DNA from 2 places in the Sphingomonas sp. Leaf257 genome. Region 2 is predicted to be linked to the other one. Evidence: riboswitches for the same ligand, from Rfam matches in the RefSeq annotation. Region 2 holds a riboswitch; the other holds the start of a gene.

Region 1 (15,066 bases), on a different contig from region 2:
GGGGCGGACGCATCTGCCTGGTTATACGTATCGGCGCTATTCGTCGTGTAGGTCGACGAATTGTCCTGCTTCTGGCCACAGGCCGCCAGTGCAAGCAAGGCGGTGGTCGCAATGAAGGTCGAACGAATGGTCATGGCAAACCCCTGAAATGACGACAGATGCTGTCTAAGCGTCTGTCGGGCCATGACGTTCCCGCAGAGGCCATCTCGTTGAAGGAGCGGACCCGCAAGGCGCTTGCGTCGTTAGAGCGGGCATCGTCGCATCCGATCAGCGAAGGAACCACCCGATGAGCATTTTCGGCAATATCCTGAACAAGATATTCCACCATGGCAGCAGGGCCGAAGCCGCGCCTGCACCGTCACCCGCCCCGGTCCAGGCACAACCCGCACCGGCCGCTGCACCCGCCCCGACCCCGGCCCCCGTCGCGGCCCCGACCCCGGCGCCGCAGAATGTGGATGTCGGTGCGGTTCTGTCGGAAATGGCGTCGATGAAGGGCGGCGGGGGCAATTACCAGAGCTCGATCGTCGATCTCCTGAAGCTGCTCGACCTGGATTCGAGTTTGTCGGCGCGTAAGGAACTGGCCAATGAACTGGGCGTGCATGCCGCCGAGGACGGCTCGGCCGAGCAGAATATCGCGCTTCACAAGGCGGTGATGGCCAAGCTCGCCGAAAATGGCGGGATCGTGCCCGACAGCCTGCGGAACTGACGAGCCGGAAGGGGCGGCGGTCCGCATGACCGCCGCCCCATCACCTCAATCCCGGAACAGCAGCGGCGCCATTGCCTGAAGACTGCGCCGCCACGTCTGGAACTCGTGCCCAGTGCCCTCCGATACGTAGAAGACATTCCTGATCCCGGCAGCCGTCAGGGCGGCAGCATTGGCGCGGGGATCGCTGCGTGGGCCACCGGGCGGACCGCTGCGCCCTCCCTCCAGTTCGCGGCTGCCGAAGCTGACAAAGGTGAGTTTCACCTTGTCGCGATAGCCCGGCGTGACCTTCACATCCTCCGGCGACATGGTGCCGCCGCTGAGCAGACCGATATAGGCGAAACGGTCGAGGTGCCTGGGCGCGATCAGCTTCGTCTCGAAGCCGCCCATCGAGAGCCCGGCCATGGCGCGGTGGCGCTGGTCGGACAGGGTGCGGTAATGCCCGTCGACATAGGGAATCAACTCGTCCAGCAGCACGGTCTGGAAGGGGCGGATGTCGAAACTCGCCAGACCGCCGGGCGCGCCGGGGCGAATGGTGTTGGTCATGCCATAGGTCATGACGATCAGGAACGGCCGCGTCTTTCCGGCCGCGATTAGATTGTCCATGATGAGGTTGGCATGGCCCTGGTTGGACCAGGCGGTTTCGTCCTCGCCCCAACCATGCTGAAGATACAGCACCGGATAACGATCGCGCGTGTTCCGGTCATAGCCGGGCGGGGTGTAGATAAAGGCGCGTCGCGACGTGCCGGTGCTGGGCGACGGGAACAGAATCTGTTCGACCCGGCCATGCGGCACATCCTTCAGCGCATAGAAATCCGCGTCATGCGCCGGAATCTCAATGCCGCTTTCCCAGCGGGTCGAGCCATAGAAGTTCAGCGTCCCCGGATCGTTGAAGGTGCCGCCATCGACCGTCAGATGGTAATAATGAAATCCCTCGTCGAGCGGGCCTTCCGACGTTCCCGTCCAACTGCCGTCGGGGCCTTTGGTCAGGACGGTGCCGCCGCGTCCGCCCAGACCCAGGCTGACCTTCACCGCCTTGGCATCGGGGGCGGTGATGCGGAAACGGGCATAGCCCTGCGAATTGACCTGCGGATAGGACTGGCCAGGCTGGTTGAGCGACGAGGGGCGGAAATCCTCGATCACCGCCGGTGGGGCGGTCTGGGGCGTGGTCTGAGCAGGGGCCATGGACGCGGCCATCGTCACCGTTAAGGCGGCCGCCAACAGGATCTTCATCGATCATCCTCCCTCGTCATCCGTTGGTTCATTTCGACCATATCGGAGAGGGGAAGGTGCCGTTTATGGCCGGATCACACAAGGCGGTTTGGCAAAAAACGTCGTTAAGACAGAGGCTTGTCGATGAAATCCTTTGCGGTGCTGCCGCGTTCATCAATGGCGTGATGGTGCTGGCATCCCGGCGCATATGCCGACCAGCGGCTCGAAACTGGTAGAAGACTACCAACCATTCCCGCAAAAAATACCAGGAACGGCTTAAATTATCATAAGTTGTACCCGGCCAGATCGGTCGCATTTCGCCGCCGGTCGCATGGGAGCAACCGGGTGGCCAAAATCCTCGCAAGTATCGGCATCGCGCTCGTCGCGGTGGCGTGCACCCCGCCCTCGACGCGGATCGCCACCGGGCTGGAGCGCTATGGCCTGGACAGCCAGCGTTCGACCTGTGTCGGCCAGCGGCTGGAACGCAACCTGTCGCTGGGGCAACTGCAACAATTGGGCAATGCCGCCGCGGCCTATCGCCGTGACGATCCCAATCCCGGCCAGCTGACCGCAGGCGATCTGATCCGGGTCGCGGGCGAGATCAAGGACCCGAAGATCGCACTGGAAGTCGGCAAGGCCGCCGCCACCTGCGGCGTGGCTCCCTGACGCCCTTTCCTTGCATTTTCGGAAACGAATGATGAGCACGCATGAACTGCACGGCAATGCGCGCCATTTCGGTGGCAAGGTGGAAAAGACGATCGGCGATGCGGTCGACAGCCGCGACTGGAAGGTGGAAGGCGTCACCGATCAGGTCGCCGGCAGCGCCGAGCATCTGTTCGGTCGTGACCAGTCGGTCGCGGGCGAGGTGGCGGATGCCACCCCCAGCCTGATCGAGGAAGCACGCGAGCGGGGTCGGTCGCGGCCGCGCGTCGCGCCCAGGCCCAGGTGAATCAGGCCAAGGCCGAATTCGTTCAGACCAAGAACGAAGCGGTCGCCAAGGCCAAGCAGGCCGCCGCTGCCGCCGGGGCCGGTGCCAACACCTCGTTCCTCCTGGTGCTCGCGCTGCTGGTCGGCGCCGGTGCCTACGCCTTTGGCGCAACGGCGGCCGGCCGCCGTCGTCTGCGCTGAGTACCCGCGGCGGGCCGGCGTACCGGGCCCGCCGCACCCCCTTTTCGAGGAGATCGTCATGACCAAGAAGATCGCTCTGGGTGCTACCCTATTCGCCGTCCTGACCCTGTCGGCCTGCAACACCGTGAACGGCGCGGGCCGCGACCTGCGTTCGGCCGGTGCGGCGGTGTCCGACGCCTCGGGCCAGGACAAGCCCAAGAGGTAAATTCCGACCATTCCTCCCCTGCAGGGGGGAGGACCATCTGCAGGATGGGGGAGGGGTGTCCTGCTCTCGAGAGGGTGACACCCCTCCGTCAGGCCTTCGCCCTGCCACCTCCCCTACCGGGGGAGGGTTTCTTCATGGTTTCGGGTGGCGCATCCGCCTCGACCAGTTCGACGACCTCGAAGCGATACCCGACCCAGCCGCGCTGCCGCACCGCTTCCGCCATGGCGGCATCGTTCGCCATCGCCGCCTTGCGCGACTTGGCATGGCCCCAGAAGACTTCTGTCCTGCCCCCGCCCAGATCGGCGACGATCCGCCAATAATGGGTGAAGGGCTGCGATGTCGGGCCGATCGTCTTCACATAGCCATCGGGCATCGTCGCGATCAGATAACGGTTCCTGCGTGCCATGCCGCCGCCATAGCGCAAGGACGCCGCGACCTCATCCCGCTTGACGCCCTCCATCGCCGCCGCGTAGCGATACGGGGCCGGAATGATCCGGCGATATGATCGCGCCGGTTCTCCCGACAAGGGAGATTAAAAGGGAACACGGTGAGGGGCCTGGCTCCGAATCCGCGGCTGTCCCTGCAACTGTAAGCGGTGAGCGGCGATGCACGGATCGGCCATGGGCGCGATCCAGCCACTGGGGCAACCTGGGAAGGCGCATCCGTCCGCGACGACCCGTGAGCCAGGAGACCTGCCGGCGTCAGGTCGCTCATGCCCGGTCCAGGGGATGGTCGAGGCTAGGTCTGTTCCGACGAGCGACGCCATAAGTGGCGGAGGCGCATGGGTGGCCCTGTGGAATGCGGAAAACGGCGTGCCGCACGCAGGGCACCTGGCTGCCCGAAATCGGGCGGCAAGGCCTCGGCTTGTTCGCGACAAGACGCTATGGGCTTTGAAATGATATATCGTAACATATTCGGACAGGCTCCTATGGTCCTGTGGAGTGGCGCGGCGCTTCTGCTGGGGGCGGCGCAGGCAAGGGCGCAAAAGGCCGAGGAGCAGGGGGGTGACGCCACCGTGCTGGTGATCGGCACGCGGGAGAAACAGGCGCTCGACACACCCAATGCGACCGGCAGCCGCCTGGGCCTGACACCGCTGGAGACGCCCGCCAGCATCGCCTCGCTCGATGGCGGTACGATCCGCGCGCGCGGCGATGTGTCGATCGTCGAGGCGGAGACGCGTGCGCCCGGCCTGTCGAGCGTCGCCAATCCCGGAAATGGCGGCACCGCGCTGGCCGCGCGCGGCTTTTCGGGGCAGGGATCGGTGCTGCAACTGGTCGACGGCGTGCGGTTGTTCCCGGCGGCGGGGACGATCACCTTTCCGACCGATCCCTGGATGGTGGAGCGGATCGATGTGCTGGGCGGCCCTGCCTCGGTCCTTTACGGGCAGGGCGCGCTGGGCGGCGCGGTCAATGTCGTGATGCGTGCGCCCACCGCCCAGACCCATGGCCAGGCCGAGATCGGCTATGGCGGGCAGGACAGTTTCCGCGCCGCCGCCGGGCTGGGCGGGCCGCTGACCCCGACGCTCGGCTACCGCGTGGATGCCAGCTATCGCCGGTCGGACGGCTATGTCGATCGGGGGCGTTCGGACAGTGTTGCGCTGTCGGGGACGCTGCGCTGGACGCCGTCCTCCACACTGGCGGTGACGGTGCGCGGCGATCATGGCGACCAGCGGCCCATGACCTATTTCGGCACCCCGCTGATCGACGGGCGGCTCGACCTTCGGGTGCGGGACCGCAACTATAATGTCGGCGACGGGCGGATGCGGTTCCGCGACGACCGCGCCTCGATCCGGGTCGACTGGACGCCGAGCAATGCGGTCAGTCTGTCCAACATCGCTTATGTCCTGACCAGCGACCGTTTCTGGCGTAACCTGGAGAATTATTGCTGGGTCGGTGCGAGCGGCGCGTGCGCGGACGGATCGACGGGCATTCCGGCCACGATCCGCCGAAGCAGCAATTACGGCATCCGCCACGACCTGACCCAATGGGGCGATCAAGCCAGCGTGACGTGGCGCACGGGACTCGCGCCGGGCATCGCCAACGCGCTGGTCGTCGGGGTGGACGCCAATCTGGTCCGCTTCACCCATGAGAACGACTTCGGCTCGGTCGAGCAGGTCGATGCGGTCGATCCCTTCGCCTTCGATCCCGGCCGTTTCCTCGATACGCAGGGAATCGCCCCGCGCTACCGCACCCGCACCACCGCGCTGGCGGTGTTTGCCGAAGATCGGGTGACGCTCGGCCCGAAATGGTCGGTGGTCGGCGGCGTCCGTTACGAGGTGGACAATGTCCGTCGCTGGACCGTCGCCACGCCGGATCGCTTCGTGCTGGAAAAGACGTTCCGCAACGCGACGTGGCGCGCGGGGCTGGTCTATCAACCGGTGCCGACCCTGTCGCTCTATGCGCAATATGCCACCGGCGTCGATCCGTTGGGCACCCTGACCACCGTATCGACCGGGCAGGTGCAGTATAGCAACGCGCGCGGAAACCAGGTCGAAGCGGGGGCCAAGTGGCTGTTCGCGAACGGACATGGCACCGCCACGCTGGCGGCCTATCGCATCGTCAAGACCGGGCTTCTCGCCCAGCGCACGCTGGCGAGCCCCGTCGAGCAGGTCGGGCAGCGATCGTCGCAGGGCGTCGAGGCGGCGGTGACGCTCGATCTGCCGCAGGGCTTCGGGATCGACGCAAACGGCACGCTGCTTGATGCGCGGTTCGACGATTTTCGCTCCGGCGGCGTGGATTATAGCGGCCGCACCCCGCCGAACGTGCCCGAGGCTCTGGCCAATCTCTGGCTGCGCTGGGATGCTTCGGCGAAGCTGCAGGCGCGCGCCGGGCTGCGTTATGTCGGGCGGCGTTTTTCGGACAATGGGGAGGCGTTCCGCATCCCCGGCTATGCGACGGTGGACACGACCTTGTCCTATGCGCTGACGCCGCATCTGGCGGTCGATGTCCGTGTCTATAACCTGTTCGACAAACCCTATGCGGTGACGGCGTACGGCGACCAGCAATGGATATTGGGTCGCCCGCGCGCGCTGGACATCGGCGTCCGTGCGGGATTCTGACCGGTCCTGGGGGAAGGCGGGCTTGCGGCTCGCCTTCCTCACCCATCGCTGGGTCGGGATCGTCACCTGCCTGTTCTTCGCCATGTGGTTCGCCAGCGGGCTGGTGATGCTCTATGTGCCCTATCCGTCGCTCAAACCGGCGGAGAGCTGGAAGGGCGCGCAACCGATCGACTGGGAGCGGGTCGTCCGAGCGCCCGTGGCGCCCGACGCCCGGCGGATCACGCTGGAGATGCGCGACGCCGCACCGGTCTGGCGGATCGAGAGCCGCGATGGCGACACCCGCATCCTGTCAGGGGACGGCGGAGCGGTCGCTCCCGTCGATGCCGCACTCGCCGCACGCGTCGCCACCCGGTTTGCGGGGCCGGTTCGCCAGGTCGAGCGGATCGTGGACGACCAATGGACGGTGGCGAACGGCTTCGACCGGCATCGCCCTTTGTGGAAGGTCGCGCTGGCCGATGCGGCTGGGACCGAACTCTATATCTCCGGCCTGACCGGCCAGCCGGTGCAGCGGACGACGCGGGGCCAGCGGTTCTGGAACTGGCTGGGCTCGGTGCCGCACTGGATCTACCCGACCGTGTTGCGTCGCGACCGGGAGACTTGGCGGCAGGCGGTGATGTGGGTGGCGGGCCCGTGCATCGCGGTCGCACTGACCGGCCTGTGGATCGGCATATTGCGACTGCGGGTGGGGCGGCGGCGCTATCGGGGTGGGCGGATGACGCCCTATCGCGGCTGGATGCTCTGGCACCATGTCAGCGGGCTGGCGGGGGCTGCGATGCTGACGACCTGGATCGTCAGCGGCTGGCTGTCGGTCGATCCGGGGCACGCCTTTGCCGGGGGCGAGGCGCCTGTGGCGGCGATGCGGGCCTATGCCGGGCGGGCGGGGCGGCCGCGCGACCTGAACCGGCTGGCCCGGATCGCACCGGATGCGCGCACCGTCGAGTGGAGCGGGGACGCGGGGTTCGCGCGGATCGCGATCGATCGCGCGTCGCCGCATCCGCACTGGCTGGAGCAGGCGACGCTGACCCCCGCCCGGGCCGTCGATCCGTTGCGCGCGGCGATGCTGGTGCCCGGCGGACGGCGGGTGGCGCGCGAGTGGCTGGCGCGACCCGACTTCTATTGGACCGACGCAACACGGCTGCCGCTCTGGCGGTTGCGGTTCGACGATGCGGCGGCGACCTGGCTCTATATCGATCCCGTCAGCGGCGCGCTGGTCGAGCGGCAGGACGGCACGCGGCGCGCCTATCGCTGGGTCTATACGCTGCTCCACACCTGGGATTGGCCTTGGTTGACGGCGCATTACTGGGTCTGGACCGGCTGGATGTGGCTCTGGTCGCTGGCCGGCCTGGTCCTGTCGATCAGCGGGGTCGTGCTTGGGCAGCGGCGCCTGCGTCGCCCGGCGCGCGGAAAATGATGAAAGCGCCGCCCTGCGCGTGGGAAAGGGTGAAAAGCGCGCCATCGGGGTTGGCGTCGTGCGTCCCGCCCGCTTAAGTGGGCGGCATGTGGCAACTCTACCAATTCCCGCTCTGTCCCTTTTCCCGCAAGGTCCGGCTGTTGCTGGGTGAGAAGGGCGTCGGATACGAGTTGGTGCGCGAGTCGCCGTGGCAGCGGCGCGACGAGTTTCTCGACATGAACCCCGCCGGGCAGACCCCGGTGATGGTCGACGAGGAACGCGGCGTGCTGCTGGTCGACTCGATGGCGATCAGCGAGTTTTTCGAGGAAACGGTCGAGAAGTCGGCAATGATCAACGGCACCGCCGTCGGCCGCGCCGAGATCCGGCGGCTGGTGACGTGGTTCGACACGCATTTCTATCAGGACGTGACCGGCCCCTTGCTCCACGAACGTATGGTCAAGCGCGTCGCACGCACCGGAAGCCCCGATGCCAAGGGCCTGCGCGAGGCGATGAAGGCGGCGGTCGGCCATCTCGACTATACCGATTATCTGCTCGACCATCGCAACTGGTTGGGCGGGGCGACGATGAGTCTCGCCGATCTGGCGGCGGCGGCGCAGATTTCGGTCGCCGATTATCTGGGCGGCATCGACTGGAAGGGGCATGAACAGACCGCGCGTTGGTATCGCGGGCTGAAGAGCCGCCCCTCCTTCCGCCCGCTGCTGTCCGAGCGGATGGAAATGGTCACCCCGCCGTCGCATTACGACAATGTCGACTTCTGACGCCCCCGCCACCCGTATCGGGATCGAGGATTTCCTGGCGGTCGACATCCGTGTCGGCACCGTCATCGCCGCCGAACCTTTCCCCGAAGCGCGCAAGCCCGCCATCAAGCTGACCATCGATTTCGGCGATGTGATCGGCGTAAAGCGCTCCTCGGCGCAGATCACGCGGCATTATACGCCGGAGACCCTGGTGGGGCGGCAGGTGGCGGCGGTGGTCAATTTTCCGCCGCGCCAGATCGGGCCGATGATGTCCGAGGTGTTGACCCTGGGCTTTCCCGATGCGGAGGGGCAGGTGGTGCTGATCGCGCCGGATTTGCCTGTACCCAATGGGGGGCGGTTGTTCTGAGGGTTTTCCTTGGCCTTCGACTTCGCTCAGGCTGAACGGAGGTTGGGGAAACAAAAGCCGTTCAGGCTGAGCGAAGTCGAAGGCCACGCTTCCTTGTTAGCCTTAACATTACCCCTTGCGCCCTACGCCGCGAAGCGTACCATCCCCGTCCGACCGTAGGGACATAACCCACGGAGGATAGGAGGGGATATGAAGTCCAAACGCTGGGCCGGCCATGCGCTGGCCGCTTTGCTAACGCTCTCGGTGGCGGCACCCGCCATGGCGCAGGCCGACAAGATGGCCCCGATCGCCATACCCGCACAGCCGACCGCCATTCCGCTGAACACCGGACCGTTGCCGGGTGCGAAGAAAAAGGAAAGCTGGCACAGCCAGTATAACAGCGTGTTTGCCCGCAACGTGACGGAGGCGACGCTCACTCCCTTCCTGCCCGATCCCGCCAAGGCGACCGGTGCCGCCGTCATCGTCGCGCCCGGCGGCGGTTTCCGTACCCTGTCGATGCAGAATGAAGGCTGGGACGTGGCCAAGGCGCTGGCCGATCGCGGTATCGCGGCGTTCGTCCTGAAATATCGGCTGAACCAGACACCTGCGGATATGGGCGAGTTCGAAAAGTCGATGGCCGCAATGTTCTCCAGCGTAGCGCGCCCCGCCGCGCGGCCGAACCCGGAGGAGGCGTTGAAGGGCCTTGCGCCCCAGATCGCCGATTCCCGCGCCGCCTTCGCACTGGTCCGCCAGCGGGCGGGCGAGTGGAAGGTCGATCCGACCCGCATCGGCATGGTCGGCTTTTCGGCGGGTGCGATGCTGACCGTCGCGACCGTCCTCGACGGACAGGCCAAGCCCGCCTTTATCGGCGACATCTATGGCCCGCTCCAGCCGATGACGGTGCCCGCCGACGCGCCGCCGATGTTCGCCGCGATCGCCGCCGACGATCCGCTGTTCGCGGGCAAAGGCTTCGGTCTGATCGACCAGTGGATGGCCGCGAAGAAGCCGGTCGAGTTCCATCTCTACGGCCAGGGCGGCCACGGCTTTGGCATGTATCCGAAGAAGACGACCAGCACCGGCTGGTTCGACGCCTTTTATCGCTGGATCGTGATGGAAGGGTTTTTGAAGGCCGAATAATCCTCCCCTGAAAGGGGAGGGGGACCATGCGCAGCATGGTGGAGGGGGAGTGCCGCAAGGACGTTCCTACGAGGAAAGCCCCCTCCACCGCCCTGCGGGCGGTCCCCCTCCCCGTGCCGGGGAGGATCAATCGATGCTCTTGGACGCCTGCTCGAACAGATCCTTCGACAGGCCCGGCGTCTCGACGATCCGCACCAGCTCGGCGCGCATCAGGGCCGAGCGCTTGGCGTCGAACCGGCGCCAGCGGCCGAGCGGCGGCAGCAGCTTGGCGGCGGTCTGCGGGTTGAGCCGGTCGAGCGCGATCAACTGCTCGGACAGGAAGCGATAGCCCGAACCGTCGGCGGCGTTGAACGCGCGCTGGTTCACCCCGAACGCCCCCAGCACCGCCCGTGCCCGATTGGGGTTGGCGAGCGTGAAGTCGGGATGCCGGACCAGCCGCTCGACCACCGCGCCGGTGTCGCTGCGGGACGACAGCGCCTGGGTCTGGAACCATTTGTCGAGGACCAGCCCGTTACCGGCATAGCGCGCATGGAAACGCGCCAGCGCCTCTTCGCGCTCGGGCGCGTCGGAATTGACCAGCGTGGTCAGCGCCGCCTGCCGGTCGGTCATATTGTCGGCCGCCTCGAACTGCGCGAAGGCCAGCGCGGCGGCGTCTTCCGCACCGCTGGCCGCGATATAGCCGAGCGCGACATTACGCAGGCGCCGCCGCCCCTTGGCCTCGGGCGAATAGACGTAAGAACCCTGCGCCAGCTCGGCATAAAGCCGCCGCCAGGTCGGCAGCAGCGCCTGGCCCAGTTGCGTGCGCAGCGCCTCGCGCGCGGCATGGATCGCGTCCGGGTCGACGGTGGCGAGCTGGTCGCCGATGAAATTCTCCGACGGCAACAGCACCGCCTCGGCGAGGAAGGCGGTTTCCAGCCCCTCGGCCTCCAGCGTACGGGTGACGGCGTCGATCACCGCCTGGCCCTTCATCTCGCCATGGATCGTGCCCGCGACCAGCGTGTCGAGCATCAGCTGCTGCATCGCCTCGTACCGGGCGAAGGGATCGTCGTCATGCGCCGACAGGAAGGCCAGGTCCTCGGCCGTCCGGTCGCTCTCGACCACGATGGGGGCGGAAAAGCCGCGATTGATCGACAGGACGGGACGCTCGGTGATGGCCTCGAACACGATCGTCTCGGCCACCTGGTCGAGCAGGACCAGCGTCTCGTCGGTCAGCGGCCGGCCGGTCTCCGCGCCGAACAAACGGACCTTGAGCGGCAGCAGCATCGGCTGCTTCATGGTCTGCCCCGGCGTGGCGGGGACATGCTGGGCGAGGCGCAGCTCGGCGCGGCCCCCGCCGGGTTCGTGGGACAGGCCCGCCGAGACACGCGGCGTGCCCGCCTGAGAATACCAGAGGCGGAATTGCGACAGATCGATGCCGCCCGCTTCCTCCATGCAGGCGACGAAATCCTCGCAGGTGGCGGCCGTGCCGTCGAAGCGGTGGAAATACAGGTCGGTGGCGGCGCGGAACTTCACCGGCCCCAACATGGTCGCCATCATGCGGATCAGCTCGGCGCCCTTGTTATAGATGGTCGCCGTGTAGAAATTGCTGATCTCGATATAGCTTTCCGGGCGCACCGGATGCGCGAGCGGGCCGGAATCCTCCGGGAACTGGCTGGCGCGCAGGCCGCGCACATCCTCGATCCGCTTGACCGCGGCCGATCCCTGGTCGGCGGAGAAACACTGGTCGCGATAGACGGTGAAGCCTTCCTTCAGGGAAAGCTGGAACCAGTCGCGGCAGGTGATCCGGTTGCCCGACCAGTTGTGGAAATATTCATGCGCGACGACGGCGGCGATCGCGTCATAATCGTAATCGGTCGCGGTGTCGGGGTCGGCCAGGATGTAGCGGCTGTTGAAGATGTTCAGCCCCTTATTCTCCATCGCGCCAAAGTTGAAATCGTCGACCGCGACGATGTTGAACACGTCGAGATCGTACTCGCGGCCATAGACGCGCTCGTCCCACGCCATCGACAGCTTCAGCGCGTGGAGCGCATGGTCGGTCTTGGCGATGTCGGCCGCGCGCACCCAGATGCCTAAGCGCACCTCGCGTCCGCTCATCGTGGTGAAGGTCGAGGCGTTGACCGCCAGATCGCCCGCCACCAGCGCGAACAGATAGGAGGGCTTGGGGAAGGGGTCGTGCCACTCGGCCCAATGCGTGCCGTCGCCATTCTCGCCCTGGGTCACCGGATCGCCATTGGCGAGCAGCACCGGGTAGCGCGCCTGATCCGCCGTCATCCGCACGCGGTAGACGCTCAGCACATCGGGCCGGTCGGGGAACCAGGTGATGCGGCGAAACCCTTCCGCCTCGCACTGGGTGCAGAGATTGCCGCCCGAGGCATAGAGACCCATCAATTGGGTGTTGCTTTCGGGCGCGATCGACACCTCGGTCTCGACGACATGGGAATCGCCGGTGAGCGGCACGACCAGCTGCTCGCCCTCGATCCGCCAGTCGTTGACCGCAACGCCATCGACCTTGACCGACAGCGGCGTCTGCCCGGCACCGTCGAGCCGCAGGGGTTCGTCATGCGGGCCGCTGCGCGTGACGGTCAGCGCGGCGTGGACGCGGGTGTCGGCGGGGTCCAGCGCGAAGTCCAGCGCGATCTGCGGCACCTCCCAGGCGGGGGGGCTGTAATCCTCGCGCCGGATGGCGGCGGGGGTGATGCTGGGCTGGGCGGCGCTGCGCTGAATGTCCATGACGGGAATATAGCCGCGCGCACCCGCTGCGGCCACCGGGCTGGCCATGAAAAACCGGGACAGTGCGTCATGGCCGGGGTTGATCGGCCCAGATGGCGTGATACGCCTGTGCCACACCATTTCCCCGAAAGGTCCTGCATGTCGCGTTCGACGGCTCTGCTGCCGCTGCTTCTCCTGTCCACCGCCGCGATCGCGCATGATCACGATCACCTGCATTATCAAGCCGCTAGCACCGCGCCGGTCGAGGCGAAGGCGCAGCGCAGCCCGGCCGAATGCAATGCCGTCATTACCGCCGCCCTGCCCGAGGATCAGGCCGCAATGAAGGCGCACGTCATGTTCCTGGCGTCGGACGCGATGGCCGGACGCGAGGCGGGGACCCGCGACTATGACATCGCCGCGCAATATGTCGCCGCGCAATTCTATGCGGCGGGGCTGCGGCCGGGCGGCGACCAGGGCGGCTATCTGCAAAAGGTGCCGTTGGTCGCTTATAATGTCGCCGACAAGGGCAGCGCCATGTGGACCCCGGCGGGCGGCCAGGCGCAGGAACTGGTCTTCGGCGAGGACTTCGTGCCCTCGCCCGTGCCCAATGCGAAGGAAACCAGCCTGTCGGCGCCGGTCGTCTTTGTCGGTTACGGCATTGATGCGGCACAATATGGCCTGACCGATTACAAGGGTGTCGATGTGCGCGGCAAGATCGTCGCCTTCGTCCCCGGCACGCCCGAGGGGCTGGGCGGTGAGGAGCGCGCCTTTTTCGGATCGGCGGCGAACAAGGCCTCGCTGGCGGCGGCGCGCGGCGCGGTCGGCGCGATCCAAATCGACATGCCGCGCGCCGGGGGGCGGCAACGACCCTTCGCCTCGCTGGCCCGCTATTACAACGCGCCGCGCGTCACCTGGGCGAACCCGGACGGCACCGCCCATGCGATGACGCCGACGATCCCGGTGCTGGGCACCCTGTCGCAAACGGGCGCGGCCAAGCTGTTCGGCAAGGGCTGGGACGTAGTGGTGAAGGCCGCCGCCACCCCCAAGCCCGGCTATAAGCCGCTGACCGCCAAGGGCCAGTTGACGGTCGCGTCCAAGACCAGCTTCAAGCCGATGGACAGCAGCAACGTCATCGGCCTGATCCCCGGCAGCGACCCGAAGCTGAAGGACGAGGTCGTCGTCCTGTCCGCGCATCTCGACCATATCGGCACCAATGAGGGCGGCGAGGGCGATCGGATCAACAATGGCGCGCTCGACAACGCCATCGGCATCGCCAGCCTGATCGAGGAGGCCAAGCGCTTCAAGGCCGCCGCCGCGCCCAAGCGGACCGTTATGTTCCTGGCGGTGACGGCGGAGGAAAAGGGGCTGGTCGGCTCCGACTATTTCGCCAACCACCCGACCGTGCCGCTCAAGTCGATCGTCGCCGACGTCAATCTCGACATGCCGATCCTGACCTATAAGTTCGAGGATATGGTGGTGTTCGGGGCGGACCGCTCGACGCTGGGGCCGATCGTGCGCAAGGCGGTGGGGGCGATGGACCTGCCCGTCTCGCCCGATCCGATGCCGGAGGAAGGCATCTTCGTCCGCTCCGACCATTTCCGCTTCGTGCAGAAGGGCATCCCCTCGGTCTTCCTGTGGCCGGGCCAGAAGGGGCCGGGCAAGGCGGCGGTCGAGGATTTCATGAGCCACCGCTATCACCGTGTCGGCGACGAGATCGACCAGGGCATCGACTGGAGCCAGGGACCGCGCTTCGTCAGCGTCAATTACGCCATCGCCCGCGAGATCGCCGACGCGCCAGAGCGGCCGGTATGGAACAAGGGCGATTATTTCGGCACGCTCTACAAGGGGCCGATGGCGGCGAAGTGAGGGGCGGGGAGGCGTCTTGCAGCCAAGCCGCCCCCCAACCGTTCCGCCCGAGCGAAGTCGAAGGCTATGCGGAACTGCCGGTCCGTGTGCTTCGACTTCGCTCAGCACGAACGGAGGTTTGAGTTTGGTCGGTCGTCTCTTCGTCTTCGGCATGGGCTATGCCGCCGGTCACTTGGCCGCCTTGCTGGAGGGGCGGGGCTGGTCCGTCATGGGCACGACCCGCGACGGGCGCGGCGGCACGATCCGTTTCGACGACCGTGACGGCGTGGAGGCGCAGGTCGCCGCCGCCACGCATATCCTGTCCTCCGTGCCCCCCGTGGACGAAGCGGACCCGGTGCTGCTCGCCTATGGCGCGCAACTCGCAAAGTCGGACGCGTGGATCGGCTATCTCTCTTCGACCGGCGTGTATGGCGACACCGGCGGCGCCTGGGTGGACGAGACCGCCCCCATCGGCTCGGGGCGGCGTGCCGCGCGGGCGGCGGCGGATGCGGACTGGCAGGGCCTGGGTGCACGGGTGTTCCGACTGCCCGGCATCTATGGCCCCGGCCGCTCGC
Region 2 (15,066 bases):
AGATCGGCCGAGGCATCGGGGGCCTCGTCCGCAAGCGGCGAGAAGGGCAATATCTCCGCGCCATCCGCGCGCCAGCCCTCCAGCATATGCGGATAGACAAAGGAAAAGGCCGCATCCTGCGCCAGCGCGATCCGCTGCGCGGGCGGTGGGGGGAGCGTGCCGGAGGCGGGCGTGACGGGCTTGGCATAGGCCGCCGCGCGGACCGCCTCCAGATCGACATGCGCCGCCAGAAACGCCGCATAGTCGCCGATCAGCCGGTCGAGTTCGGGATGCTCGACCGCCTGCACCAGCCCCAGATGCCGCTCGGGCAGCACCAGGTCGCCGCGCCGGGGCAGCGCGCCGAAGACCGGCAGGCCGATCTCCTCGAACCCCAGCTTGGCCAGCCGCTCGTGACGCGGGCTCGCCACCCGGTTGAGAATGACGCCCGCCACCCGCAATTCGGGGTCGTAGCGCGCGAAGCCCAGCGCGGTCGCCGCCGCCGATTGCGCCTGTCCCGATACGTCGATGACCAGGATCACCGGCCAGCCCATGCGCCTGGCCGTCTCGGCACTGCTGCCCATGCCGGTTGCGCCCGGCCTGGCGACGCCGTCGAACAAGCCCATCGAACCTTCCGCCAGCACCAGCTCGGCATCCGCCCCGCGCTGCCCCAGCGTATCGAGCAGCGTCGCCGGCATCGCCCAGCCGTCGAGGTTGAACGACGCCCGCCCGCAGGCCGCACGGTGGAAGGCGGGGTCGATATAGTCGGGGCCGCTCTTGAACGGCTGCACGGCCAGCCCCGCGTCGCGAAACGCGCGGAGCAGGCCCAGCATCACCGTCGTCTTGCCCGTGCCCGAGGCGGGCGCGGCGATCATCAGACCCGGTGTCATTCTACGCTGTTCCCGGGACGATAGCGGCGGTCATAACCCTCCGCATATAAGCGGCTCTCTGCGAAATCGCTCTGATCGAGCACCCGGCCGACCAGGATCAGCGCGGTTCGCTCCGGCCCATCGGCGGCGGCCTCCGCAATGGTCGATAGCGTCGCGCGGACGATACGCTGCTCGGGCCAGCTGGCGCGCCAGACGATCGCGACCGGGCAGTCGGCGCCATAATGCGGGGTCAGGTCGGCCACCACCTTGTCCAGATTGTGGATCGACAGATGGATGGCCAGCGTCGCGCCGGTCGCGGCGAAGGCGGTCAGCGACTCACCCTCCGGCATGGCGCTGGCGCGGCCGGGGGTGCGGGTCAGGATCACCGATTGCGCGATGCCGGGCAGGGTCAGCTCGCTCTCCAGCACCGCCGCCGCCGCTGCGAAGGACGGCACACCCGGCGTCACCGAGACGGGGATGCCCAGTTCGCGCAAACGCCGTACCTGCTCACCCATCGCCGACCAGACCGACAGGTCGCCCGAATGGAGCCGCGCCAAGTCCTGGCCCTTGCCATGGGCGTCCGCAATCTCGGCCATGATCTCGTCGAGCGTCATCGGCGCGGTGTTCACGATTTTCGCATCCGGCGGGCAATGCGCCAGCACCGCCTCCGGCACCAGCGATCCGGCATAGAGGCAGACCGGGCAGGCGGCGATCAGATCGCGGCCCCGCAGGGTCAGCAGGTCGGGGGCACCGGGTCCGGCGCCGATGAAGTGAACGGTCATTCTTCAGTTCCCTGGGCGATGGCGCAGGTCGCCATGCGGTCGGAGGACATTACACGAGGCACCACGATCCGCGCCGCCAGTCCGGCGGCGGCAAGTGCTGCGGCTTCGGCGACGCTGCCGACCCCGCGCGCGGCCAGACTGACGGTCGAGCGCGTCGGGGTATCGATGCCCGACAGCAGTTCGGCGGCGACGGGGTGGACGGCCAGCCCCTCGGCTTCGGCAAAGGGCGCGATCACCCCTGCCCGGTCAGCGGGCACGGCCAGCGCGTCGGGGCGCATACCTGTTGCGGCCAGCGCGCTGCGGAAGGACTCGATAGTCGCCTCCGCCCGGCATCCGAACCCCGCGATCACCATGCGACCCGCCACTGAACGATGGGATAGCTCGCCTTCCACCCCCGCTTGGTGCCGAGCGGTCGTGCACGCGCCAGTTCGATACGCAGCAATTCGCCGCCATAGCGGGCATGGCATTCGGCCAGCAGAGCCTCGGTCTCCAGCGTGACGGCGTGTGCGACGAGGCGACAGCGGGGCAACGTCCGCAGCGACTCGACCAGCGGCCGCGACAGGCCGCCGCCGACGAACACCGCATCGGGATGCGGACGCTCGGCCAGTTCGGCCACCGCATCGCCTTCGACCAGTTCCAGCCGTGCCAGACCCAGCCGCGCGGCATTGTCGGCGGCACGGGCCAGACGCGCCGGATCACGCTCGAACCCGATCGCGCGGGTGGTCGGGTCGCTCAGCAGCCATTCGATCGCGACCGAGCCCGAGCCCGTGCCGATGTCCCACAGCAATTCGCCGGGTCGTGGGGCGAGCGCCGCGAGCGCCAGCGCGCGGACGGGACGCTTGGTGATCTGTCCGTCATGCGCGAACCAGTCGTCGTCCAGGCCGCTCGCCTGCGGCAGGATACGGCCCGACCCGGCAGGTTCGATCGCCACCGCGACCGGGTGGGCGATATCAGTCCAGTCGAGCGCGTCCGCCGTGCAGACCCGCACCCGCTCGCGCGGTCCGCCCAGCGCCTCCAGCACGGTCAGCTTGCTCTCGCCGAACCCCTGCTCGGCCAGCCATGCGGCCAGCCCCGTCACCGAGGCTCCATCGCGCATCAGCGCCAGTATCCGTTGCCCCGGCGCCAGATGCGGGCGCAGCGTGTCGACGGGCCGCGCGTGCAGTCCGACGCTGTGGATCGTCTCGACCGGCCAGCCCAGCCGCGCCGCCGCCAGCGACAGGGTGGACGGTGCCGGATAGGCAACCCACTCGCCCGGCTCCAGATGGCGGGTCACCACCGACCCCGCCCCGAACCAGAAGGGATCGCCCGAGGCGAGCATCACCACCCGCTCAGCCTTCCGCTCCAGCAGCATGGGAACGCCATCGGCAAAGGGAACGGGCCAGACGATCCGCTCCGCCCCGCCCTGCTCGGCCAGCAGCGACAGGTGACGCGGCGCGCCCATCACGCTATCGGCGGCCAGGATCGCGGCGCGCGCGGGGGCGGTCAGGCCGTCCCAGCCATCCTCGCCGATCCCGACGATCGTCAGCCACGCCTGGGAGTCAGCCATGCGCCATATCCTTCTGCTCGGCGGCACCACCGAGGCGAGCGCGCTGGCCACCGCGCTGGCGGAGCGCGGCGAGCGCGCGGTGCTCAGCTATGCGGGCCGAACCGAAGCGCCGCGCGCGCAGGCAATCCCGACGCGCGTGGGCGGATTCGGCGGTGTCGAGGGGCTGGCCGACCATATGCACCGCGAAGGCGTCACCCATCTGGTCGACGCCACCCATCCCTTCGCCGCGCGGATCAGCGCCAATGCGATTGCGGCGGCGGAGTTGGCAGGTGTACCCCTTCTCGCGTTGACCCGGCCCGAATGGGTGGAGGGTCCCGGCGACCGCTGGACGCGCGCGGCCAACACCGGCGAAGCGGTGACCGCACTCGACACCGAACCGACGCGTGTCTTCCTGGCGCTTGGTCGCCAGACGATCGGGGACTTCACGCATGCTGCGCAGCATTTCTACCTGTTGCGCTTCGTCGATGCGGCGGAGCCTACCGGTTTTCCAAACCACCGACTGGTGGTCGATCGCGGTCCCTTCACGCTGGCGGGCGAACTGGCCCTGCTGCGCGAGCACCGGATTCAGATAGTGGTCGCCAAGAACGCCGGAGGCTCCGGCGCGCGGGCGAAACTCGACGCGGCCCGCGAACTCGGGCTGCCGGTGGTGATGGTCGACCGCCCCTTCATCCCGCCCCGCCCGCAAGTGGGCAGCGTCGCCGCCGTGCTCGACTGGCTGGATCACGGCGTCGTCCGGGGGGTGTAGAGGATCGGTCGGCCCGCATGCGGGATCATCCGCGTGCGGCTGGAGCCGATGATGACGACGGTGCGCATATCGGCCATGTCGCCGCGCGCTTCCAGAAGCGGCACGATGCGCAAATGCTCCTCGGATGTGGAAACGGCGCGGGCGAACAGCACCGGGCGGTCGTCGCCGCATGTCTCGCGCAGCAGCGCAAAGGCCGCGTCCAGCGCATCGGGCCGCGCCTTGGACCGGGGATTGTAGAGCGCGATGGCGAAATCCGCCTCCGCCGCCAGCGCCAGCCGCCGCTCGATCAGTGCCTGCGGCTTGAGATTATCCGACAGGTTGATCGCGCAGAAATCATGCCCCAGCGGCGCGCCCGCCCGCGCGCTTGCCGCCAGCATCGCGGTGATGCCGGGCAGGACGCGGATGTCGAGATCGTGCCAGCGTCCCGCATCTTCCTCGACCCGCTCGAAGATCGCCGCCGCCATCGCGAACACCCCCGGATCGCCCGAGGATACGACGACGACGCGGCAGCCCGCCTCCGCCATCTCCAGCGCATGGAGCGCACGGTCTCGCTCGACCCGGTTGTCGCTAGCATGACGGGTCAGGCCGGGCCGCTCGGGCACGCGCGCGACGTAAGGGATATAGCCGACGACATCGGTCGCCTCGGCGAGCGCCGCCGACACCTCGGGCGTGACCATCGCCTCCGCGCCCGGCCCCAGTCCGACGACGATCAGCCAGCCGCTCATGGCCGCCGCCCCTGTCCGTGGATCAGCGCGATCGAGAAATAGGGGGCGGGAGTATCCTCCACCTCTGCCAGTCGGCGCACGCGCTCTCCGGCCTGGGCGGCATGTTCGACCAGCCAGGCCTGCTCGGTCCGCCCCGCCGCCGCGATCGCGCGGCGCAGCTTGGGCAAGTGGCGGCCGATCTTCATCACGACCAGCGCGTCAGTCTCGGCGATGCGGCGGGTCAGCTCCGGCTCGGGCAGGGTCGCCATCGCGATGGTCAGCACATCGTCGCCCCAGGTGATCGGCGCGCCGCTGGCGGTCCAGGCGCCCGACATGCCGGTGATGCCGGGCACGACCGCAACGGGGGCGTGGTCCTTCAACCGGCTGTGCAGGTGCATAAACGAGCCGTAGAAGAACGGGTCACCCTCGCACAGCACCACCACATCCTCGCCGCCCTGCACCAGTGAGAGGATATGCGCGGTGCACTCCGCGTAAAAGGCCGACAGGCATTCATTGTAGCGCGGATCGGTGAACAGGATCTCGGTCGTGACCGGATAGTCCATCGGATATTCGATCACGTCGTCGCGGAGCATCCCGTCGACGATGGTGCGCGCATGGCCGCGCCGTCCGGCCTTGCGGAAATAGGCGACATGCCGCGCCCCGCGCACCAGCCGGTCGGCGCGCACGCTCATCAGGTCCGCCGCGCCCGGCCCCAGGCCCACGCCGTGAACGGTTCCCGTCATTCGGCGCGGCTCGCCAGCGCGTTGATCGCCGCCACCGTGATCGCGCTGCCGCCGGGGCGGCCCTTCACGATGGCGCACGGGACAGGCTGCGCCTCCCAGAGCGCGTCCTTCGACTCCATCGCGCCGACGAAGCCGACCGGACAGCCGATGATCGCCGCGGGGCGTGGGCAGTCGGGGTCTTCCAGCATGGTCAGCAGATGGAAGAGCGCGGTCGGCGCATTGCCGATCGCCACCAGCGCGCCTGCCAGATGCGGGCGCCACAGCTCCAGCGCGGCGGCGGAACGGGTCGTGCCCATCTCTCTGGCCAGCGCGGGCACGGCAGGGTCGCGCAGCGTACAGATCACCGGATTGTCGGCAGGCAACCGCGCGCGCGTAACCCCCTCGCTGACCATATGCGCGTCGCACAGGATCGCCGTGCCGTTCGCAAGCGCCTGCCGCCCCGCCACCGCGAAACCGGCTGAGAAATGGATCGACGGCGCCAGCTCGACCAGCCCGGCGGCATGGATCATGCGCACCGCGACCGGCTCTTCCTCCGCATCGAAGCGCGCCAGCTCCGCCTCGGCGCGGATGATGGCGAAGGACTGGCGATAGATCGCCGCGCCATCGGTTTCGTAAGTGTACGGCATCAACAGGCTCCGAGAAGCGCGACCGCCCGCTCGGGCGTCAATCCGGTGTGAAGGGGCGCGGCCCCGGCGCGGGCATGTCTGGCCAGATCGAAAGCCCCCTCCCGCCCGGTCAGCACCCAGTCCGCTGTCCGTGCCCGCGCGCAGCCCTTCGCGCAACCCGAGACGTGCAGGTGGCCGTCGATCAGCGGTGCGAGCCGGGTAGCCAACCCACGCGTTTCGACACTCGCCTGCGGACAGGCGGGCGCGCCGACACAGGCGTCGACATGCAGGATCGGACTATCGGCCAGCAGCATGTCGGCGGCTGGGGCCGGGGTAACGCCTTCCGCGATCAGCAGCCGCCAAGGGGTGAGGCGAAGGGCGCAACCATGCGAACGAACGAACGCCGCCAGTGATGCGGCGTCGATCCGGCCGAAGGGCAGCCCATAAACCGCTCCGATCGGATGCACGCCCGGCTGCATCGGTTTACCGGATGCGGGTACGGCGTCGCCTTCGGCCCAGTCGGGCAGGGCCACCTTGTGACGCGCCATTCGCCCGGCCGTGCAGCCGCCGCTTTCGCTGAACCAGTGCGCCAGCCGAATCAGGGCGTCGACCGCGTTGGACCGCGTCACGGCGACACCGCTCGACCGCCCATCCCCACGCAGCGCCAGGGTGCCAGTCGCCGTCCTCTCGATACGGAAATCCCCGGGCGCGTCCGTTACTATCGGCGAGGGTCCCGCATCGATGATAAAGCCCACCTTGCCCGGCAGTTCGGGCAGTTCGGCAAGCCGCGCCCGCAATTCGCTGGCGATGGCATGACTATCGTCGCCCTCACGCCAATCCGGGTTGATCAGGATCGCCCCCCGCCCCTCCGACACCGGATCGGGATCGACCAGCCCCAACGCCTGCAACTCCGCCAACAGCGTGGGCCAGCCGGCCTCGGTCACACCCCGGATTTGCAGGTTCGCACGCACCGTCAGGTCGATCTGGCCATTGCCGTGGCGGATCGCGCCCGCGCACAACCCTTCGGCTTGTTCCGCCGTCAACCGTCCCAGCGGCGGACGAACGCGAACGAGCAGCCCGTCGCCCGCCATCATCGGCCGGAACGCGTCGGGGCACCAGCCCTTGACCACGAAACCGCTCATGCCGCGCCGTCCAGCATCGCGAGCACCGAATTGCGCCGCGTCCGCCACAGCCCCGCGGCATGAAGCGCCGCAAAGCGCGCCTCCATCGCCTTCAATGCCGCCGGGTTCGCCTGTGCCATGAAGTCGCGCACGGCATCCTGCGCCAAGGTCGCATCCCAATACAGGTCGATCAGCGCGGCAGGCACCGCCTCCGCCAGATGCGCAAAGCTGCCCAGATGGTCGAGCGTCGCGGCGATCTCCGCCGCACCCCGGAAACCATGCACCATCATCCCCTCGACCCAGCGCGGGTTGGCGGCGCGGGCATGGACGGTGCGTGCGATCTCCTCGGCCAGCGTCCGCGCCTTGGGGCTGGCGGGGTTGCGGGTGTCGAGATGATAGAGCGAGGCCGCGCCCTCCCCCAAAGCCACGCGCGCCGCCGCGAAACCCGCCTGATGCGCGGCATAATCGGCGGCGAGCAGCAAATCGCTTTCGGGCAGGTCGTGGAGATGGACGAACGCCTGCGCCGCCGCCACCCGCGCCGCGATCCCCTCCGCATCGCGCCGGTCGCCATCGTCGAGCGCGGTCGCCGAAGCGGCGAGCCAGCTCTGCCCCGCCTCGATCCGCGCCGCTTCGTCATAGCCCGCATTCGGGTCCAGCCCGATGCCATAGCGTCCCGGCGCCGGGCCGTAGACGTGCGGTGTCGCCTGTCCGAGAAACGGATTCCATTCGACCGTTTCGTCCCGCTGGCCGAGCGCGCGCACCGCCTGCCCGAACAGCGCGACCAGATGCGGAAAGGCGTCGCGGAACAGCCCCGAGACGCGCAACGTCACATCGACGCGCGGCCGGTCGAAGCGCATCAGCGGCATCACCTCGAACCCCGTCACCCGCTCGGAGCGGTGGTCCCAGACCGGCTCGACCCCGATTAGGTGCAGCGCCATGGCGAATTCCTCGCCCGCCGTGCGCATCGTCGCCGATCCCCAAAGGTCGACGATCAGGGTGCGCAGGTGATCGCCCTCCTCCTGCATATGGCGGCGGATCAGCTCCTCGGCGAGCTTGACGCCCTGAAGATGCGCGGCCCGGCTCGGCACCGCGCGCGGGTCGATGGCGTAAAGGTTGCGCCCCGTGGGCAGCACATCGGCACGCCCGCGATAGGGCGAACCCGAAGGCCCCGCCGAAACGCGCTTTCCATCCAGCCCGGCGAGCAACCCCGCCCGCTCCGCCACGCCCTGCTCACCACGACCGAAGACGTGCAGCCCCTTGCCGAACTGGCTGTCCTTCACGTCGCAGACGAATGCGTCGATCCGCGCCAACGGATCCTCCGCCCCCGCCAATCCCAGCGTCTTGCCCAGACCGACGCTATCCGCCTCCTCCGCAATGCTCTCGCGCAGCCGATCGCGGCGGGCGGGGTCGAGGCCATCGGCATTGGCATATTCGTCGAGCAGCGCCTCCAGCCGCCCCAGCCCCGCGCCGGTCTCCGCCTGGACCAGCGCCGGGGGGACATGGCCGATCGTCACCGCGCCCAGCCGCCGCTTGGCCTGCGCCGCCTCGCCCGGATCGTTGACGATGAAGGGATAGAGGACCGGCCAGTCGCGGGTCAGCGCCTCGGGCCAACAGGCGCCGGACAGCGCGACCGCCTTGCCGGGCAGCCACTCCAGCGTGCCATGCGCGCCGACATGGACCAGCGCATCGATCCCCTGCGCACGCAGCCAAAGATAGAAGGCGACATAGGAATGGCGCGGGCAGCGCGAGAGGTCGTGATACTCGTCCGCCCGAGCCTCGCGTCGTCCGCGCTCGGGCTGGAGCGCGACGATCGCCTTGCCGAGCATGAGGGCGGGGAATTGGAACTGGTCGCCCTCGACCAGCGGGTCTTCTTCCGCCGCGCCCCAGCTTTCGGCAAGGTCGGCGCGCAGACTTTCGGGAAGAGCGGCCATCGCCTCGCGATAGGCGGCGACGGGCCAGGCGATCCGGTTGCCGAGCAGCGCGGCGGGCAGATCGGCCTGCGGTTCCACATCATAACCCGCCTCGCGCAGATCGGCGAGGATCGCCGCCGTCGAGGCGAAGCCGTCCAGCCCGACCGCATGGGCGGCCTGCCAGTCCTTGCCCGGATAGGTCGACAGCAGGATGGCCAGCCGCCGTTCCGCCGCCGGGGTCATCGCCAGCCTCGCCCAGCCCGCCACCTTGTCCGCCACCGCCGCGATCCGCTCGGGCTCGGCGCGGTGGAGGCGCAGCGCGATATCGAAGTCGGGGTCGCGCTCTCCCGGCTGCTTGAAGCTGACCACACCCGCGAACAGGCGTCCGTCGATTTCGGGCAGGACGACATGCATGGCGAGGTCGGCGGGCGACAGGCCGCGCGCGGCGCCCTCCCAGCCCGCCCGGTCGCTGGTGGCGAGCGCGACCTGGAACACCGGCACGCCCGCGCCGTCGAGTGGGGTGGCGTCATCCTCGCCGCGTGCCGAGAAGGCGGTGGCGTTGAGGATCGCGGCGGGGGTGAGAGCCTTGACCCAGCGCGCGACCCAGGGGCCTGCGCCCTCGGCCTTCAGCGAGGGGATGAACAGGGCGACGGGGTCGAAGCCGCGTTCGGCCAGGGCGGCGTGGAGGGCGGCGATGGGTTCGAGGTCGGCGGCGGCGAGATAGGCGCGGTAGAAGGTGATGAGGATGCGGGGGCGAGTTGTGGTCAGCAGGGTGGCGGCTGGGCAGGCCGGGCCGTTCGGGGACCAACCTCCGAGGGGGGCCAGTTGAAAGCCCCTATCTCGGCAGGGGGAGGGGTTGGGGAGGGGCAAGGCCACGAGCGACGTCACTTGTGGAGACGGCCCTCCCCCATCCCCTCCCGCCTGCGGGAGGGGCGTGCTCGGGGCAGTCGTGCCGAGCAAAAGCCCCTCTCCCGGCAGGGGGAGGGGTTGGGGAGGGGCAAGGGCCGCAGGCGACAACGCTACGATTTCGCGCAAAGCCAGAGCAGCCGCATCCGCCCCGCCCGCATCGCACAGCGCGGTCAACCGCCGCACCACCGCCTCCCCCACGGTCGACGCCGCCATCAGCCGCCGGTCCTCCCGCCCGTCCGCTGCCAGCACCGCCAGCGCGATACCCCGCTCGCGTGCCAGCCGCTCAACCTCGCGCAGGCCGTATTCCCAATAGGCCGCACCGCCGATCAACCGGATCAGGATCGCCTTCGCATACACCAACGTCTGCTCGACATAGGTGTCCACCGACAGCGGATGGACCAAGGCCGCCAGATTGGCGAGCCGCAGCGACCAGGGGAATCCCCCGGCCCGCCAGCCCGCCGCAAAGGCGCTGAGGTCGCTGTCGGAGAAGGACAGCACGACCACGTCACCGGGGCGCTGCCCCAGATCCTGTGGAACGGCCTGTTCCTCCAGCCCATGGCTCTCGCGAAAGACGAGATGCACGTGTTCAGCCCTTCAGCACGGCCTCGATCGAAGGCCGGTCGATGCGGTCATGCTCGGCGATGACGACCAGTTGCGTGCCGCGCGGCTCGCCCGCGCCCCAGGGGCGGTCATAGCTGGTGCGCACCCGGCGGCCGACCGACTGGATCAGCAGCCGCATCGGCTTGCCCGCGACCGCCGCATAGCCCTTCACGCGCAGGATGTCCTGCTGCTCGGCCAGCGTCACGATCCGCGCGGCGATCGCCTCGGGGCTCTCCACCTCGCCCAGCATTACCGAAATGCTGTCGAAATCGTCATGCTCGTGATCGTCCGCGCCGTCATGATGCGAGGGGCGCGCGGCGATGTCGTCCTCGGCGGCGGCTTCCAGGCCCAGCACGATCTCGGCGGAGACGATGCCGTCGACCGCCTCGACCATCGGCAGCGGGCGCGGCGCTTCTGCGGCGATGATCGCGCGCGCCTTGGCGACACCCTCCGGCCCGGCGAGGTCCGCCTTGGTCAGCAGGACGATATCGGCGCAGGCCAGCTGGTCCTCGAACACTTCCGACAGTGGCGTTTCATGGTCGAGGCTGGGGTCGGCGGCGCGCTGCGCCTCCACCGCGTCGAGATCGGGGGCGAAGCGGCCCGCCGCGACGGCCTCCGCATCGGCCAGCGCCACCACACCGTCGACCGTGATGCGCGAGCGGATGGCCGGCCAGTCGAAGGCCTTCAACAGCGGCTTGGGCAGTGCCAGTCCTGACGTCTCGATCAGGATGTGATCGGGGCGCGGCTCCATCGCCAGCAGCTTCTCGACCGTCGGGATGAAGTCGTCGGCGACGGTGCAGCAGATGCAGCCATTGGCCAGCTCGACGATATTTTCCGCCGGGCAGTCGGGTATGGCGCAGGATTGCAGGATGTCGCCGTCGACGCCCAAAGTGCCGAATTCGTTGACCACCACCGCCAGGCGACGGCCGCCTGCATTGCGGATCAGATGGCTGATAAGCGTGGTTTTGCCCGCGCCCAGAAAGCCGGTGACGATGGTGACGGGGACCTTGGAAAGGTCACGCATGGTAATTCTCCGACGCGCCGGACGAGCGAGCGCGGACGCGGGGCCGATCGCCGGAGCGGTGACGGACGGGCGCGCGACATGCGTCCACCCCGCTGAACCGGCGACCGATGCGGCCCCGGCCGCATGGCTTCGTCGCTCCCCGACGGAGAACCGTGCCCCGACCACCCCCTGGGTCCAGGCAAGAGCGACCATGACGCCGGCAGGTCTCCTGGCTCGCGGGTCGAAGCAAAAGGATGCGCCTTCCCGGATCACTCCAGTGGCCGTGCCCTCATAGGAGCACCAGCATCGCTCGCTCACCGCTTACAGTTGCAGGGACAGCCGGGGATTTGCACCCCATTCCCGTTTAAAGCCCTTGCGGGCACCGGCGCGATCTTCGGACGGCTTATCACCCTCCGATCAGCGGCATTTATCCCGCCGCGCCGGGCTTGGCAATTCGCGCCTCCATCGCCGCGAACCCGCGCCAGCGATAGAGGAGGAAGCTCGCGCCCCAGCAGATCACGAACAGCCCGACGATGGCGAAACCCAGCACGTTGAAATGCTCGGCGAGCGCGCCCGCATAGCGGAACGGCCCCGCCGTCCAGCCGAACCGCTCGGCGAGCAAGGCGGTCGCCTGGATGCCGCCGATCACCAGCGCGACCAGCGCCGAAACCAGAGTGATCGTCATGTTGTAGTAGAGCTTGCGCAGCGGATGGACGAACGCCCACTCATAGGCACCCAGCATCACCAGCCCATCCGCCGTGTCGATCAACGCCATGCCGACCGCGAACAGCACCGGGAACACCAGGATCGTCGCCAGCGACACCCCGTCCGCCGCGTGCGAACCCGACAGGCCGAGGATCGCCACCTCGGTCGCGGTGTCGAAGCCCAGCCCGAACAGGAACCCCAAAGGCGCCATGTGCCAGCTGCGCCGGATCAGCCGGAACAGCGGCCGGAACAGACGCGACAAAGGTCCCTGCCCCGAAAACATCATGTCGGCATCGGCCTCCGCCATCGGCTCGCCCCGCGCGACACGGCGGAAGCGGGTCCAGACATCGCGCAGGATGATCAGGTTCATGATCGCGATGGCGAACAGGAAACTCGCCGAGACGATGGTGGCGATGGTCCCGCCGCTCTGGCCGAACGCCTCGAAGTCGGACAGGGTACTGGCGGCCAGCGCCACGGTGGTCGCCGCGATCAGGACGATGGCGGAATGGCCGAGCGCGAACCACAGGCCGACCGCGATCGGCCGCTGGCCGTCCTGCATCAATTTACGCGTGACATTGTCGATGGCGGCGATGTGATCGGCATCGACCGCGTGGCGCAGCCCCAGGCTATAGGCGAGCAAAGCCGTGCCCAGCATCAGGCTGTTGCCCGCAAAGACGCTCAGCGCCCAGCCCCAGACGGCGATATTCACGACGATCAGCGCGCCCATCAGCAGGGTGACGCGGCGCTTCAACGATGGTCGGGCGGAAACTTCGGACATGGGCGGATCATGCCTTAACGGCGCCGTTGCGACTCAGGCCGACCTTCCGCTGTCGCGGTCGTCCCCCACCTTCGACGGGCGCACGGCGGGTCGGGTTCCGATTCAGGTTCGCCCTATGGCGTCGCTCGCATGATACAATATATCCTGGCCATGACCATCCCCTGGATCGCGGCAAGAGCGACTCGCATCGGCAGGTCTCCTGGCTCGCGGGTCGAAGCGTCGGCAATGCGGCCTTCCCGGATGGCTCCAGTGGCTGTTCCCTGTTGCAGGAACCGGCATCACGCGCTCACCGCTTACAGTTGCAGGGACAGCTATGGATTTGCACCATATTCCCGTTTGAAGCCCCGAGGGGCACCGATGCGATAGTCCGGCGGCGTGGCTGAAAGCCGCTGCCGGTCAGCACGGGGATAGTCTGCGCCGAACGGACACGCAAACGGCTTTATCCCGCCGCGCCGTAGGCCTAATCGACAGGCCATGGTGGTTTGGAAAGCGATGCGCCGATGGACACCGGCAGCGGCCTGCCTGGTCGCGGCCTGTTCGGGTGGCAATTACCGGCCGGTCAGCGATTTCCCGGTGCGGATCGGCAAGCCCTATACGGTGCGGGGCATCACCTATGTGCCCGCCGAGGACACGACCTATGACATGCTCGGCTATGCCAGCTGGTATGGCGGAGAATCGGGCAAGCGCACCGCCAACGGCGAACGTTTCCGTCCCGGCTGGGCGACGGCGGCGCACACCACCCTGCCCCTGCCCAGCTATGTCGAAGTGACGGCGCTGGATACCGGGCGGCGGATCATCGTGCGGGTCAACGATCGCGGGCCGTTCGCGGGATCGTCGCGGATCATCGACCTGTCGCGCGGCGCCGCCGAACAACTCGGCCTGCGCGCGGTCGGCAAGGCGGCGGTGCGGGTGCGCCGGGTCGAGCCGGACGAAAAGGACCGCGAACGCCTGCGCCACGGCAAGGCGGCGCGGCCTTTGCCTCCGGTTTCGGATGCGGTACGAGCGAATTTGCTGTCGCAAATCGCGGCGGCGGGGATTGTAGTTCGGTAGAGGCTGCGGCTTTCGCCCATAGCGGACACAGCGAACGAGCGCTGTTATACTCCACACATGACCGATCGAACCGCGCTAGAAGCCCTAATGCACGAAGTCTGTGTGGAGAAGGGCTGGTGCGGCTCGGTAGTTGATGGCCAGCCTCTGCATGTCACCGACTTACTGCCCGAGAGCGGAGAAGTCACAGCCGATCAATTTGCTGGCTGGCTCTTCGCAGCCGATGGAATCGATCCCAACGATGATCGAGCAAAGTGGCAAAGCCATCTGGACGATCTACGCGGGGCGTTCGTGCGTCACATGGGGAGCGAAGCCACTGACGTTGAGCGGCTAAAGTGAAAAGGCATCTAACGCCCTGGCGCGGAAATTGGCAGCCACGATCCCATCACGAGCCGTCGCCGACCGTCCCTTCGATCACACCCTTAGAAGTCCGGGTTAGACGGCAGTGGCCAGCATGGATCGCCATCCCATCGTGACCCGTGTCCAAGCTGGCTTCTGCTCGCTGATACTCGCTGACAGAGATGCCGCACTTACTGGCGATCTCTTCATCAATGGTCTGATTGTTCAAACACGCGCTTAACGGGAGCATGAGGCCGACGACGAGCGGGATTGATCTTCTCATGCATGGCCCTGTGCAACACGGCAGCCGGCATGTACAACGTCCGCCTCCCACCTAATAGCCGCCATTTAGCTTGGATCGCTTTGGTCCGCCGTGAAGCCAAACCTCCCGCGCTTCACTCCACGGTGAAAGCAGAAAACGCCAGAAACGAAAAAAGCGGGCTTTCGCCCGCTTCGTCGTCGTCCACCGATGTCAGTAGAAGATTGGTCGGGGCGACAGGATTCGAACCTGCGACCCCCACACCCCCAGTGTGATGCGCTACCAGGCTGCGCTACGCCCCGACCGAGCGGCGGCCTCTAGGCGGGTTTTCTTCGCGATGCAAGCCTTGATGTTGCGATACTGCCGACACCACATCCGCCTCTCCATTGCGCCTGTCCGCCTGCGATGGTAGCGGGCAGGCTATC

What was found. Region 2 has a riboswitch for cobalamin ahead of ASF14_RS06925 (HoxN/HupN/NixA family nickel/cobalt transporter). Riboswitches for the same ligand answer to the same signal wherever they lie in the genome.
Region 1: another riboswitch for cobalamin. It lies ahead of ASF14_RS04935 (TonB-dependent receptor); the one in region 2 lies ahead of ASF14_RS06925 (HoxN/HupN/NixA family nickel/cobalt transporter).

What each region holds. Positions count from the first base shown of each region.
Region 1 covers NZ_LMMH01000003.1:212,732-227,797, reverse strand. The annotation lists gene ASF14_RS04970 (DUF4142 domain-containing protein) at 1-134, opposite strand, end outside; gene ASF14_RS04965 (DUF3597 family protein) at 287-706, shown strand; gene ASF14_RS04960 (alpha/beta hydrolase-fold protein) at 752-1,936, opposite strand; gene ASF14_RS04955 (hypothetical protein) at 2,261-2,581, shown strand; gene ASF14_RS04950 (CsbD family protein) at 2,610-2,864, shown strand; gene ASF14_RS04945 (hypothetical protein) at 2,861-3,043, shown strand; gene ASF14_RS20620 (entericidin A/B family lipoprotein) at 3,102-3,248, shown strand; gene ASF14_RS04940 (hypothetical protein) at 3,337-3,654, opposite strand; cobalamin riboswitch at 3,743-3,962, shown strand; gene ASF14_RS04935 (TonB-dependent receptor) at 4,177-6,306, shown strand; gene ASF14_RS04930 (PepSY domain-containing protein) at 6,329-7,717, shown strand; gene ASF14_RS04925 (glutathione S-transferase family protein) at 7,804-8,475, shown strand; gene ASF14_RS04920 (tRNA-binding protein) at 8,462-8,821, shown strand; gene ASF14_RS04915 (alpha/beta hydrolase) at 9,011-9,937, shown strand; gene pepN (aminopeptidase N) at 10,064-12,667, opposite strand; gene ASF14_RS04905 (M28 family metallopeptidase) at 12,806-14,512, shown strand; gene ASF14_RS20615 (NAD(P)-dependent oxidoreductase) at 14,664-15,066, shown strand, end outside.
Region 2 covers NZ_LMMH01000008.1:45,989-61,054, forward strand. The annotation lists gene ASF14_RS06870 (cobyrinate a,c-diamide synthase) at 1-866, opposite strand, end outside; gene cobM (precorrin-4 C(11)-methyltransferase) at 863-1,627, opposite strand; gene ASF14_RS06880 (cobalamin biosynthesis protein) at 1,624-1,980, opposite strand; gene ASF14_RS06885 (bifunctional cobalt-precorrin-7 (C(5))-methyltransferase/cobalt-precorrin-6B (C(15))-methyltransferase) at 1,974-3,173, opposite strand; gene ASF14_RS06890 (cobalt-precorrin-6A reductase) at 3,172-3,918, shown strand; gene cobJ (precorrin-3B C(17)-methyltransferase) at 3,894-4,643, opposite strand; gene cobI (precorrin-2 C(20)-methyltransferase) at 4,640-5,365, opposite strand; gene ASF14_RS06905 (precorrin-8X methylmutase) at 5,362-5,991, opposite strand; gene ASF14_RS06910 (cobalamin biosynthesis protein CobG) at 5,991-7,112, opposite strand; gene cobN (cobaltochelatase subunit CobN) at 7,109-10,492, opposite strand; gene cobW (cobalamin biosynthesis protein CobW) at 10,497-11,534, opposite strand; cobalamin riboswitch at 11,716-11,915, opposite strand; gene ASF14_RS06925 (HoxN/HupN/NixA family nickel/cobalt transporter) at 11,941-12,996, opposite strand; cobalamin riboswitch at 13,169-13,370, opposite strand; gene ASF14_RS06930 (septal ring lytic transglycosylase RlpA family protein) at 13,471-14,046, shown strand; gene ASF14_RS06935 (hypothetical protein) at 14,134-14,382, shown strand; tRNA gene ASF14_RS06945 (tRNA-Pro) at 14,867-14,943, opposite strand.